DNA from 4 places in the Pannonibacter sp. CBAS1226 genome. Region 4 is predicted to be linked to each of the others. Evidence: predicted binding sites of a transcription regulator. Region 4 holds the regulator's gene; each other region holds the start of a gene.
What was found. The regulator LexA, encoded in region 4, represses DNA repair genes until DNA is damaged. The targets are predictions, from matches to a motif close to TGTTCNNNNTGTGTTCNG.
Positions count from the first base shown of each region.

Region 1: the regulator LexA is predicted to act here: its motif matches at 1,658-1,675, upstream of AC0CMF_RS24710 (ImuA family protein).
Region 2: the regulator LexA is predicted to act here: its motif matches at 1,349-1,366, upstream of AC0CMF_RS02435 (single-stranded DNA-binding protein).
Region 3: the regulator LexA is predicted to act here: its motif matches at 2,179-2,196, upstream of AC0CMF_RS19285 (helicase-related protein).

Region 1 is NZ_JBVOUO010000020.1:25,280-28,286, reverse strand. Features, by position in the region: gene AC0CMF_RS24715 (Y-family DNA polymerase) at 1-935, opposite strand, end outside; gene AC0CMF_RS24710 (ImuA family protein) at 850-1,611, opposite strand; gene AC0CMF_RS24705 (SOS response-associated peptidase) at 1,772-2,440, shown strand; gene dinB (DNA polymerase IV) at 2,450-3,007, shown strand, end outside.
Region 2 is NZ_JBVOUO010000001.1:533,260-536,266, forward strand. Features, by position in the region: gene uvrA (excinuclease ABC subunit UvrA) at 1-822, opposite strand, end outside; gene AC0CMF_RS02435 (single-stranded DNA-binding protein) at 1,646-2,224, shown strand; gene AC0CMF_RS02440 (L,D-transpeptidase family protein) at 2,582-3,007, shown strand, end outside.
Region 3 is NZ_JBVOUO010000007.1:202,279-205,285, reverse strand. Features, by position in the region: gene AC0CMF_RS19285 (helicase-related protein) at 1-2,002, opposite strand, end outside; gene pyc (pyruvate carboxylase) at 2,698-3,007, shown strand, end outside.
Region 4 is NZ_JBVOUO010000001.1:887,708-890,714, reverse strand. Features, by position in the region: gene AC0CMF_RS04040 (O-antigen ligase family protein) at 1-382, shown strand, start outside; gene AC0CMF_RS04035 (DUF983 domain-containing protein) at 474-911, opposite strand; gene lexA (transcriptional repressor LexA) at 1,365-2,087, opposite strand; gene AC0CMF_RS04025 (molybdopterin oxidoreductase family protein) at 2,418-3,007, shown strand, end outside.

The sequences.
Region 1 (3,007 bases), on a different contig from region 4:
TGCTTCGGGTCGCGCACCGGCTTGGCCAGGCCGATACGGACGCATTCGATCCGATTGTCGACGCGATGACTGAGCAGATCGAGGCGGCGCGCGCCGAGGCCGCGGCTTTCCAGCGCCTCGCAGAGGGCAGCGACCAGTTTGCCGACATAACGGGCAATGGTCTCGGCGGCGGCGATCGGTTCGGCGAAGACGCGACGAGCCTCGACCAGATCCGCCGGGCGGATCGGTTCGATGGGTTCGGACGCTTGGCCGAGCGCCTGATCCAGACGGCGGCAGAGTTCGGGGCCGAAGCGGCGGGTCAGCGGCGCGCGCGGTTGGGCCAGGACATCGCTGATGGAAGAAAAACCGAGGTCGCGCAGACCGGCCGGGATCGCGGGCGGCAACCGCAGGGCTTCCAGCGGTAGCCGCGAGAGGGCGGGGATGATTGCGCCCGGCGGGACGACAGCGACGGGATCGGCGGCATAGCGCGCCAGCGCATGCGCCGCGCCCCAGCTATCGGCGATCGCGGCGCGAGCGGTGACGCCCGACAGGGCAAGCCGCCCGATCAACGCCTCGAGCATCGCGGTCTCGCCACCATGCAGATGGTCGGCGCCCGTCGAGTCGATCACGATCCCGTCCGGGGCATCGACCGCCACGATCGGACTTAAGCGTTGCAGCACCCAGAGCGCGAGGCGTTCGAGGCCGTCCTGATCGGCCCCCGGGTCGGCGGGTTCGATCATCAGCCCCGGCACCAACGCCTGCGCCTTGGTCACGGCCATGCCGGCGCGCAGCCCAAGCGCGCGCGCCGCAGCGTCGGCGGCCGTCACCACGCGGCGATTCTTCTCTCTGCCGACGATGATCAGCGGTGCCTCACCCGGCGGCGCTGCGCTGCCCGCCTGCCGCCGCAGCCGATCCGTCGGCCAATCCGGCAGGAAGACCGAGATGACCCGAGCCATCGCATTCCTCCAGTTCGATATCGAGACACTCACCCGCCCGCGCCCGGATCAGTTCGACCAGCCAGCGCGGCCGTCCGACGCCGGACACCGGCAAGGGCGAGGCTGGCAGCGCTGAGATGCGCCAGCGGGTCATCGCGGCAGTCGGCTGGCCGAAATCGCTGGCTTCCGACTGCCGCCGCCACCGGCGCAGCGCGATGCAGAGCGTGCCTGTTTCTTTCGCGGCCAGATGCAGTCGCCGCGAGGCGGTCATCGGCAGGCGGGCGACGTCGCCGACCACCGCGCCGAGCCCGCCATGGCGCAAGCCTTCTTCCATAGAGGCCAGCACCTCCTTGTCGTCCCCGGCCTCGACGAAGATCACCCGGTCGGGCGGCAGACCTGCCTGTTCCAGCCCTGGCGCGAAGAGATCCTGAAGCGCGACGGACCAGAGTACCGGGCCGGAGGTGCGGGCGGCGATCCCGGCGGCGAATGAGGCTGCCGCCGCGCCATCGACCGCGCCGTTGCCGCCACCCGCGACTTCATGCAGGCAGCCGAGGGCCAGCCCGCCGCCGGGCAGTTTGCTGTCCAGCGGCGCGATTCCGAAGGGCAGCACGTCCCGCGCGCGGGTGCTGTCGCCCTCAAGCTGCGCGATGCGCGCGCGAAGGGCCGCAATGGCTGGACTGATGGCGCGCTCGTGCATGTGGAAGGTGGGCTCCGGGTCTTCTCAACGGCAAATCCTGTTGCTATGTTCCTTATTTGTTCTTTTGTGGGGCGTGAGTCAATCTGAGTCCCGAAAGATGTGAACGGAAGCCTTGCCCAAGGTTCTGGCGTATGGTCGGCGTAAAACCGGAGAAGCGGATTTGTGTAACCTCTACAATCTGACCACCAACCAGCAAGCGATCCGGGATTTTGTGGCCCTGACCAACGACAATATCGGCAACCTCGAACCATCGCTTGACGTCTATCCGGACCGGCCCGCGCCAGTGGTGCGCAACACCGAGGGAGGACGCGAACTGGCAAGACTGACCTGGGGCATGCCCACGCCGGTTGAACATTTGAAAGCCCCCGACGCACCCGACACCGGCGTCACCAATGTGCGCAAGACCTGGATACGGCACTGGCAACAGTGGCTCGGGGTCGAGCATCGCTGTGTCGTGCCCGCGACGGCTTTCTCCGAGTACGGGAAGACGCCTGACCCCGCGACCAAGCGCAAGCCGCTCTACTGGTTCGCACTCGACCAGGGGCAGCCGCTGTTCTTCTTCGCCGGAATCTGGACGCGATGGGAGGGAACGCGCGGATCGAACCGCACGCCGAGACCGGGCGAGCATGAACTCTTCGCCTTCCTCACCACCGATGCCAATGATGTGGTCAAGCCAATCCATCCCGGCGCCATGCCGGCGATACTCACAAGCCCTGGCGAGGTGGAGACCTGGCTGACCGCCGACTGGCGCGAGGCGAAGGCCCTGCAACGGCCGTTGCCCGCCGATCGGCTGGAGATCGTGGAGAAGCCGGCGGTTCCGGCAGGTTGACGACGATCCATGACGGAACCGGGGAGACAGATCGGGGAGACAGGCGAGCCGGAGGGGAGAATCCGCAAGATCATCCATGTCGATATGGATGCGTTCTATGCCTCGGTCGAGCAGCGCGACAATCCTGAATTGCGGGGCAAGCCTGTCGCGGTAGGCGGCTCGGCGGCGCGAGGCGTGGTCGCCGCCGCAAGCTATGAGGCTCGGGTTTACGGCGTGCGCTCAGCCATGCCCTCGGTCACGGCGAAGCGCCGTTGTCCCGAGTTGATTTTCGTGAAGCCGCGTTTTGAGGTGTATCGCGCGGTGTCAGCACAGATACGGGAGGTCTTCGCCGAGCACACTGATCTGATCGAGCCGCTGTCTCTCGACGAAGCCTATCTGGATGTAACCGAGAACAAGCAGGGCATTCCTGTCGCGACAACGGTAGCGCAGGTCATCCGGGACCGGATCAAGGAAGTGACGGGCCTCTACGCCTCCGCCGGAATTTCCTACTGCAAGTTCCTCGCCAAGATGGCGAGCGATCTGAACAAGCCCAACGGGCAGGCGGTCATCACGCCGGCGCGCGGCGCG
Region 2 (3,007 bases), 350 kb from region 4:
GATGGTGAAGCCGGACACCGGGCAGGCGAATTTCTCCGAGAAGATGATCCGCTCATGGGTTTCATTGCGGTTCTGCAGCACCGCATCCTTGCCGGTGGCGATCTCCAGCGGCTTGTCCGCAAATTCGGCAATGGCAATGCCATCGGCCAGCTTCAACGCCGTTTCAAAGGAGTCTGCAAGACGGCCTGCAATGTCCTCGCGCACGACGATGCGGTCCACCACCACATCGATGTCATGCTTGAACTTCTTGTCGAGGGCCGGGGCCTCGGAAATCTCATGAAACTCGCCGTTGATCTTGACCCGCTGGAAGCCCTTTTTCATCAGCTCGGCCAGTTCCTTGCGGTACTCGCCCTTGCGCCCGCGCACCACCGGAGCCAGCAGGTAAAGCCGGGTGCCTTCCTCCAGCGACATGACCCTGTCGACCATCTGGCTGACGGTCTGGCTCTCGATCGGCAAACCCGTCGCCGGCGAGTAGGGGGTGCCCACGCGCGCAAACAGCAGGCGCATGTAGTCATAGATCTCGGTGACCGTGCCCACCGTCGAGCGCGGGTTGCGCGAGGTGGTTTTCTGTTCGATCGAGATGGCGGGAGACAGGCCGTCGATCTGATCCACATCCGGCTTCTGCATCATCTCCAGAAACTGGCGGGCATAGGCCGAGAGGCTTTCGACATAGCGGCGCTGGCCTTCCGCATAGATCGTGTCGAAGGCGAGAGACGACTTGCCCGACCCGGACAGGCCCGTCATCACGATCAGCTTGTCGCGCGGCAGGTCCAGATCAACGTTCTTGAGATTGTGCTCGCGCGCGCCGCGGATGGAAATCATCTTGTCACGGCTGAGGCCCGTCAGGGCAGATCCCTGTTCCTTGCTCTGCGGTTCGGCGGCGGCATCCTTGGCCATCGGTATCGTCCTGAACTTGCCCGGCGCGGGCATGAAAACTGGCAGCAGTTATAAGCGCCGCACAACAGGCCTCAACTGGCAAAATGCTGTGCGGGTGAGAATGTCCTGGCCTGTTCCGGTCAGGCGCGATGGAAGGCTCGTGAAAAAATCAGCCTGAGAAAAGCCTGAGCTGCGGCGATGGTTCGTGCTTGACCGGCAAGGACGGACCCGTCTGTCCGGAATGTTCCGTCTGTCTCATCTGCGGTCCTTCCTTCGCATCTTCAAGGGCGGGCCTTTGACAATCTGCGGCTTGGCCTACGTTTTTGCGGGTCTGCCGGATCACATTTCGTAAGGAACGTAACAGGAACAAAAATCTGAAGCAAGCCGCATCTCCGCGAAAAACTGCTGTCGTGCCTCTTTTCCGGCGGGGCTGGGCCTTTTCCGCCAAGGCAGGCAAATGGCTCTTGACGATAGGAACAAAAAAAGAACAATCTATGCCTGCAGCGGCTTGAAAGCGGCCAGGTTTGTGGACAACGCGGCGCAGCCGGGCAGAATGGTTCGCATGAGGGGCGAAGAGGCGTTAGGGTCGCCCGATCAACCGGTTTCTGCTGCCGTCCAGAAGGGCGCCTGATCTGGCTTCCGGGCCGGAAGGGGCGTGTTTCCAGGCTGTTCTTGTGAGCAGCGGGCAGGCGCAGGGCGGCGCCGGCCTTGGGCTGTGCCCGTGCCGGGATTGGACGACAAACGACAGACAAAAGCAGGAGCCACTGGTATGGCGGGTAGCGTGAACAAGGTCATTCTGGTTGGCAATCTGGGGGCGGATCCCGAGATCCGCCGCACGCAGGATGGCCGTCCCATCGCCAATTTGCGCATTGCCACGTCCGAGACGTGGCGGGACCGCGGGTCGGGGGAGCGGCGCGAGCGCACCGAATGGCACCGGGTGGTGATCTTCAATGAAGGCCTTTGCAAGATTGCCGAGCAATATCTTCGCAAGGGCGCGAAGGTTTACATCGAAGGGCAGCTGCAGACCCGCAAATGGCAGGACCAGAGCGGCCAGGAGCGCTTCTCCACCGAAGTGGTGCTGCAGGGCTTCAACTCGGCACTGACCATGCTGGACGGGCGCGGTGAAGGCGGCGGCGGCGGCGGTGGTGGCGCACTGCCGGATTACGGCTCAGGCGGCGGCTATGAAGGCGGCTCCAGCGGTGGCGGCGGCTATGGCGGTGGTTCGAGCGGCGGCAGCGGTTACGGTGGCGGCTCCAGTGGCGGCGGCGGTTATGGCGGTGGCTCTGGCGGCTCCGGTGGTGCAGGCGGCGGCTATGGCGGCGGCATGGACGACGAGATCCCGTTCTGACGGAGTGTTGCGGAAGCCTGCGGATGGCCGGGCCTGATGACCGCCCTTGCAGAGAAATGCAGGGGCGCGCCGGGGCCGGGCATTCGTTTCAAACTGTTGTGAAGGTTGGGTTTCATTAACCATCTGGTTGCCGCTGGCAGGGTAGCTTTGCGCTCTGCCAGCGGAACAGTCTGCAGGGTCTGAACGTTCGGAAACCGGGCTCCATCTGCCGGTCCGCCGTTCCTGTGACACCGGTCACAGCGGCAAGATCTTATACCTGCGAGGCTTTGTGGACTGCCCCGGCATCATTGAGCGGATTGGCCCCGGGGGCGAGTGGCCGGTCCTCATCTGATTTCGAGCTTGAGGCCTTTTGAGACCATGCGTCATACGCTGCAGCCCGCACGTTTCCTCTCCACACTTCTGGCAAGCGCTGCCATTGCTTCCCTCACGCTGACCGCCAGCGTTCAGCCTGCCGATGCGTTTCTGGACCGGATTTTCGGCGGACGTCCCGTGGACGAGCCCCAGCCTGTTCAGCCGGCACCGGCGCCGGTGCTGGACAAGGCCGTGATCGCCGCCAACAAGGTCTCCGCTCCGAAATATTACACGTACAAGGCCGATCAGCTGGCGGCCTTCTCTCTGAAGGCGCTGGCCGTAAGCCCCCAGCCCGCAGCAGCTCAAACGGCCGGCGGTGCCACGTCCGGTGAGACTGGCACAGCGCTGACCGTGTCCGCTCAGCCCGTTGCACCTCAGGCCGTTGCACCTCACTCTGTGGCTGACCAGACCGGCAGCATCGCTTCGCCGGCC
Region 3 (3,007 bases), on a different contig from region 4:
TGCGCAGCGAGGCGCGCATGTCCTGATCGAGCTGGCGCACATCATTGGCTACATCCTGGCGCTCAAGAATGCCCAGCGCCTCGTAGATGCGGTAAGCGATGCCACGGGCAAGGCCTTCCAGCCCTTCGGCGTCCTTCAGGTCGATCAGCGGCTTCAGCAGCGTGCCGACATGGGCCTTGACCCACAGGTCAACGCGGGCCTGCACCCGGTCACGGGCGGGGCCGGTCAGGTGCTCGTCGGCCAGCAGCACGAAGCCGGGCACCAGCGCGTCGTCACCGGCGGTGAGACGGGCGACAGGTTCGCCCTGCCAGCGGATGGTGCCGTCCGTGCTCAGGACGAAATCTTCATTGGGCGCGCGCGACAGCCGGTCGGAACGGGCTTCGATCTCGCTGGCCAGTGCCTTCTGGGCTGCTGCGCGTACGGCCTTCCCTTCCGGGCTGTCCGCAACCGCATCCGGCGCGAACCGGAACCCCTGCAGGCGGCCGATATGCTGGCCCTCCACAAGGACGTCCCCAGTCTGCGTGATTTCCGCTTCCAACATGGCGTTCTCTCTCAAACGTCTCATCAATACGCTTGTCCGCCTGTCCACGAACCGTTGGGTCAAACGGTCATGCAGGGCGTCCGACAGCCTGTCTTCAATGCCTCTGGTGACGCCCTGCCAGTGAACAGGGTCCTTCAGCCATTCGGCACGGTTTGCCACGAAAGTCCAGGTGCGGATGTGCGCAATCCGGTTCGCAAGAGTGTCGATATCACCATCCACCCTGTCTGCGAAAGCCACTTGACGCTGAAACCAGTCTTCATCGACCACCCCGTTGCGCACGAGCAACGTGTATAGGTGGATAAGCAGGTCTCCGTGGTTAGCCGGGGCGATCTTGCGATAGTCCGGCACCTGGCAGACATCCCAGAGCAGCGCCACCCGTGCGGGGGAGGACGCCATGTCGCGGATGCCGTGATCCTTTGCGGCATATTCGAGGGCCTGCGCGTCGTCGGCGGCTGGCGCACGGGCCAGTCCGTCTTCACGCGGAGGCAGGTCCAGTGTGTCACGCAGGCTGGAAATCGACGTGAAATCGAGCTGCGTGTTGCGCCACTGGAAAACTTTCAGCGCATCGAACCGGTGGCTTTCGATCATCTCCACGAGATCATCGGACAAGGGATCGACACGGCCCGTCACACCGAAAGAGCCATCGCGCATGTGGCGCCCGGCGCGCCCGGCGATCTGGCCCATCTCGGCGGGGCTGAGATTGCGGTATTGATAGCCGTCGAACTTGCGGTTTCCGGCAAAGGCGATGTGGTCCACATCCAGATTGAGGCCCATGCCGATCGCGTCGGTGGCGATCAGATAATCCACGTCACCGTTCTGGAACAGCTCCACCTGTGCGTTGCGCGTCCGTGGGCTGAGCGAGCCCAGCACCACCGCCGCGCCGCCGCGCTGACGGCGGATCAGCTCGGCAATCGCATAGACCTCGCTGGAGGAGAAGGCGACGACGGCGGAACGGGCCGGCAGGCGCGAAATCTTCTTGGAGCCTGCATAGGTCAGCACCGACATGCGCGGCCGCGTCACCACATTGAGGCCGGGAATGAGCTTTTCCAGCAGAGGACGGGCGGTCGCAGAGCCCAGCAGCAGCGTTTCGGAGCGGCCGCGCAGGTTCAGGATGCGGTTGGTGAAGACGTGGCCGCGCTCCATGTCGGCGGCCAGCTGCACCTCGTCGATGGCGACAAATTCGGTGTTGAGATCGAGCGGCATCGCCTCGACCGTCGAAACCCAGAAGCGCGGTGCCTTGGGGACGATCTTCTCTTCGCCCGTGATCAGGGCAACCGCAGCCTCGCCTGCGCGCTCCACCAGACGGCCATAGACCTCGCGCGCCAGCAGGCGCAGCGGCAGGCCGATGAGGCCGGAGGGCTGGGCCAGCATTCGCTCGATGGCGAGATGGGTCTTGCCGGTGTTGGTCGGGCCCAGCACTGCCGTAACGGTTCTGGACCGGGCGGCCGGCGGCAAGGTCATGATCTGGATCGGAGGCATCGCGCGGAGTGCTTCGTTCGGCCGGGTGTCTTGGCCCTCACAAAGGTCAGGGCGTGCGGAAGGCTGTCTAGCATAGGGTCTTCCCCCTGTCCCTCACGATTTTCGGCCCCGGTTCTAACGCGGCGCCATGGCTGAAACGGGGCAGCGAATCCGGGCAAAGGAACGAGTCTGGAACAAAGGCTGATCGAATCGCAGACAAGCCGCGAGTCTGTTTTTGTTCCCTACGACATGTGGTTTCCGACAAGGGGGTGACCACGAAATCCTGAATCTGACCAAGGATTTAAGGTGGGCAGGGCGCCGTTTTCCGGAATCGCGTCAAGCTCAGGAAATCGTGCAGATCAGGTTAACCGGATCAGCAATTTTCACGAGCGCTATCTCAACCTTCAGCACCAAAGCGGAACGACTCATGCACGAATCGCTGTCCGTTATGCGTTTTTGTTTTGTTCGTACGACAGTTTGTAGTGTTCAGACGGCAGGGCCACGAAATAGCGGTAGGGGGACGTAACTGGTTGCTCCCGGCAACCAGTTGAACCGGGTCAAAAATAAAGAAATATGTCCCATTATGGGGCGTTTGATTGTTGAGCTGGCGCAGGCGAATAGGTCAAGAGTGTTGGCTCTTTTCTTTGCCCTCATCCCTTTGTATGACTCATGCGCTTTCATATTGGGGAGGTATGGGCTTGGCCATCCGTAAGATTCTCGTTGCCAACAGATCTGAAATCGCCATCCGCGTGTTCCGTGCCGCGAATGAGCTTGGGCTGAAAACCGTCGCCATCTTTGCCGAGCAGGACAAACTGGCGCTGCACCGCTTCAAGGCCGACGAGGCCTATCAGGTCGGCAAGGGCCTGGGCCCGATCGAGGCCTATCTGTCCATCGACGAGATCATCCGGGTTGCCAAACTCTCGGGCGCCGATGCCATCCATCCGGGATATGGCTTCCTGTCGGAGAGCCCCGAATTTGCCGAGGCCTGCGCCCAGAACGGCATCATCT
Region 4 (3,007 bases):
TGGGATGGAAGCCTCGAAAGTGGCAGACGAATTGCCCGAAGCTGCCGGATATTCACCTGAGAGAAAATACCTGCTTGGTTTCGGGCACAGCCATAACGCGCCGTTGCAAATCTGGTTCGAACTGGGGCTGGCCGGGGCGGCTCTGTTCGCTGCAGCGCTTGCCCTGTTGTTCCGCCGCGCGGGCCACCTTCAGGGCGCGAGCCTCGCGGCGGCAACCGTCACTCTGGCCGTCACCTACAGTGTCGCGGTTGTGAGTCATGGGGCATGGCAGGGCTGGTGGTTCAGCCTGATGATCCTCACAGCGGTGCCCTTCATGGTGAAAGGGCGGGCTGAAGCAGTCCGGTCTGCTCCGGAGCCTACTGCCGGCTCTCAATCCGCCTGACTCATTGGGAGTTGGACAAATCCTTGCGGCGCAAGAGCCTTTTCAAGGCGTGAGGTGTGAGCATCGAAACTCCTGGCATGAGGCGGCCTTTTCAGGTTTCGGGACCGGGCCTTGCTCCTCCCGCCGTTTTGTCTTCGGCCGGGGTATCCGTCACCAGCCTGCCTTCCTCGGCCTTGTAGATATACTGGCTTGCTACCAGCCAGCCCTTGAGGGGGCGGAGGGGCGGAATGCAGGTGAGGAGGAGCAGCGGCAGCGTTGTGAAGAGGTGGACCCAATAGGGCGCCGTGTAGGCAATTTCCAGCCACATGGCGAAGGCAACGCTCGGAACGCAGGCAAAGCAGATGACGAAGAAGGCCGGGCCATCCGCCGGGTCGGCGAAGCTGTAGTCAAGGCCGCAGACTTCACAGGACGGGGCAAGGGTGAGGAAGCCCTTGAACAGATGCCCTTGACCGCAGCGCGGGCAACGGCCGCGCACGCCGACATGGGCGGGCGACTGGGCTGGCCACTGGCCGGATGTCTCGATGGTCATGAGGGCCTCCTTGTGCTGGCCGGCTTGCGGCAAATCAGGATAATTCCTTACCCGCTAACTGCGGCGCAGACGCGTCCGGAGCAAGATGCGTTTTGACGCAGGGGGCAAGGGGAGGGGAGGGCAGCTATTCCTGTGCCCGGCGGGAACTTGGTCCGGACGCTTCTGCACCGCCCGTATCAAGGCTTTGAGTGGCTGGCGCAACATGCCTGGAGCCCTTCCGATGAAAACGGAGCGGCCGGCCGTGCTCTGGCTGCCTGTTTTCACGCGATTCCGGACGCGAAACCGGTGCCGCCTTTGCCGGAATTGCTCTTGCATGCGTGCAGCCACCGCACGGGCCCGCCCAGTTGCCGGTGACGCAAGTCTGCCGGGTGCGTGCCGCGTGCCGCCATAAACAGAAATGCCGGAAACAGTGTCTCCGGCATTCTTCTAGCGTGTCGATCGGGCGGCAGCGGCTCAATACTGCCGGAACAGGGCAACGAGCTTGCCCTGGATGCGCACGCGGCCGGGGCCGAAGATGCGGGTTTCATAGGCCGGGTTGGCAGCTTCCAGCGCAACGGAAGCGCCCTTCTTGCGCAGGCGCTTGAGCGTTGCTTCCTCGTCGTCCACCAGTGCCACGATGATGTCGCCGCTCTCGGCCGTGTCGGTCTTGCGGATCAGCACCGTGTCGCCATCCAGAATACCGGCCTCGATCATCGAATCACCGCGCACTTCCAACGCATAGTGCTCCCCGCGGCTGATCAACTCGGGCGGCACGGAAATGGAATGGCTGTGGGTCTGGATCGCCTCGATCGGAACACCGGCGGCGATGCGGCCCATGACCGGGATGGAGGTGAAGTGAGGGGCGCTTTCCGCCGCCGGAGCGGATGGAGCGGCGGCCGGGGCAGATGCCTTGCCGAGCGATCCTTCGATCACAGAGGGCGCAAAGCCCTTGCCGCGCGGCGAAGACAGGCCCGGCGTGACCGAATCCGGCAGGCGGACCACTTCCATGGCACGCGCCCTGTTGGGCAGGCGGCGGATGAAGCCGCGCTCCTCCAGCGCCGTGATCAGACGATGAATGCCGGACTTGGACCGGAGGTCCAGTGCGTCCTTCATTTCGTCAAAGGACGGCGGAACCCCGGATTCCTTCAGGCGCTCATGAATGAACATCAGCAGTTCGTGTTGCTTGCGCGTCAGCATGTGAGGTCCCCGTTGGAGGGTCTGGTACAAATCATGAACGTACCTTAGCTGTTCTCACTGTGTTCCACAAGTCTTAAGGTGAGGTTAGCGGGATGTTCCTGTCGCATGCACTCAAGACAACACACCGCCGCTGCGCCTTTTCCCGGCAGAACGGTACCTTGCGTGCAATTGCCTGCGGGCCCGGCTTGACTTCATGCGCCGGTGTCCCGAAAGCTGGCGAAAGAAGAAGACACAGTTCCCGCGCTGCCTGCGCTTCGCAGGCGGCCTCACCCTGCCTTAGGCGGCATTCTGCTCTGGGGCGGCGCCACCGGGACCCCGAAAAGACCGAAGATGAACAAGCCTGTCACCATCACCGCCCATTCCGCCTGTCCGCATGACTGCCCCTCCACCTGCGCGCTGGATGTGGAGGTGACGGCAGAGGGCCGCATCGGCCGCCTGCGCGGGGCGGCGGACAATCCCTACACGGCGGGCGTCATCTGCGCCAAGGTCGCCCGCTATGCCGAACGGCTGTACCATCCGGACCGGCTGGTGACGCCGATGGCCCGCGCGGGTGCCAAGGGGGAAGGGCGGTTCGAGCCCATCTCCTGGGACGAAGCACTGGACCTTATTGCCGCGCGATTCCTGGAGGCGGAGGCGAAGCATGGGCCGGAGACGGTCTGGCCCTATTACTACGCCGGCACCATGGGGCTGGTGCAGCGCGACAGCATCCACCGCCTGCGCCATGCCAAGGGCTATTCGCAGCAGTTTTCCTCGATCTGCACCAATCCGGCCTGGACCGGCTATGTGGCCGGAACCGGGCTTCTGGCCGGGCCGGACCCGCGCGAGATGATGAAGGCCGACCAGATCATCATCTGGGGCACCAATGCGGTCGCGACGCAAGTGAACGTCATGACCCACGCCATCACCGCCCGCAAGACACG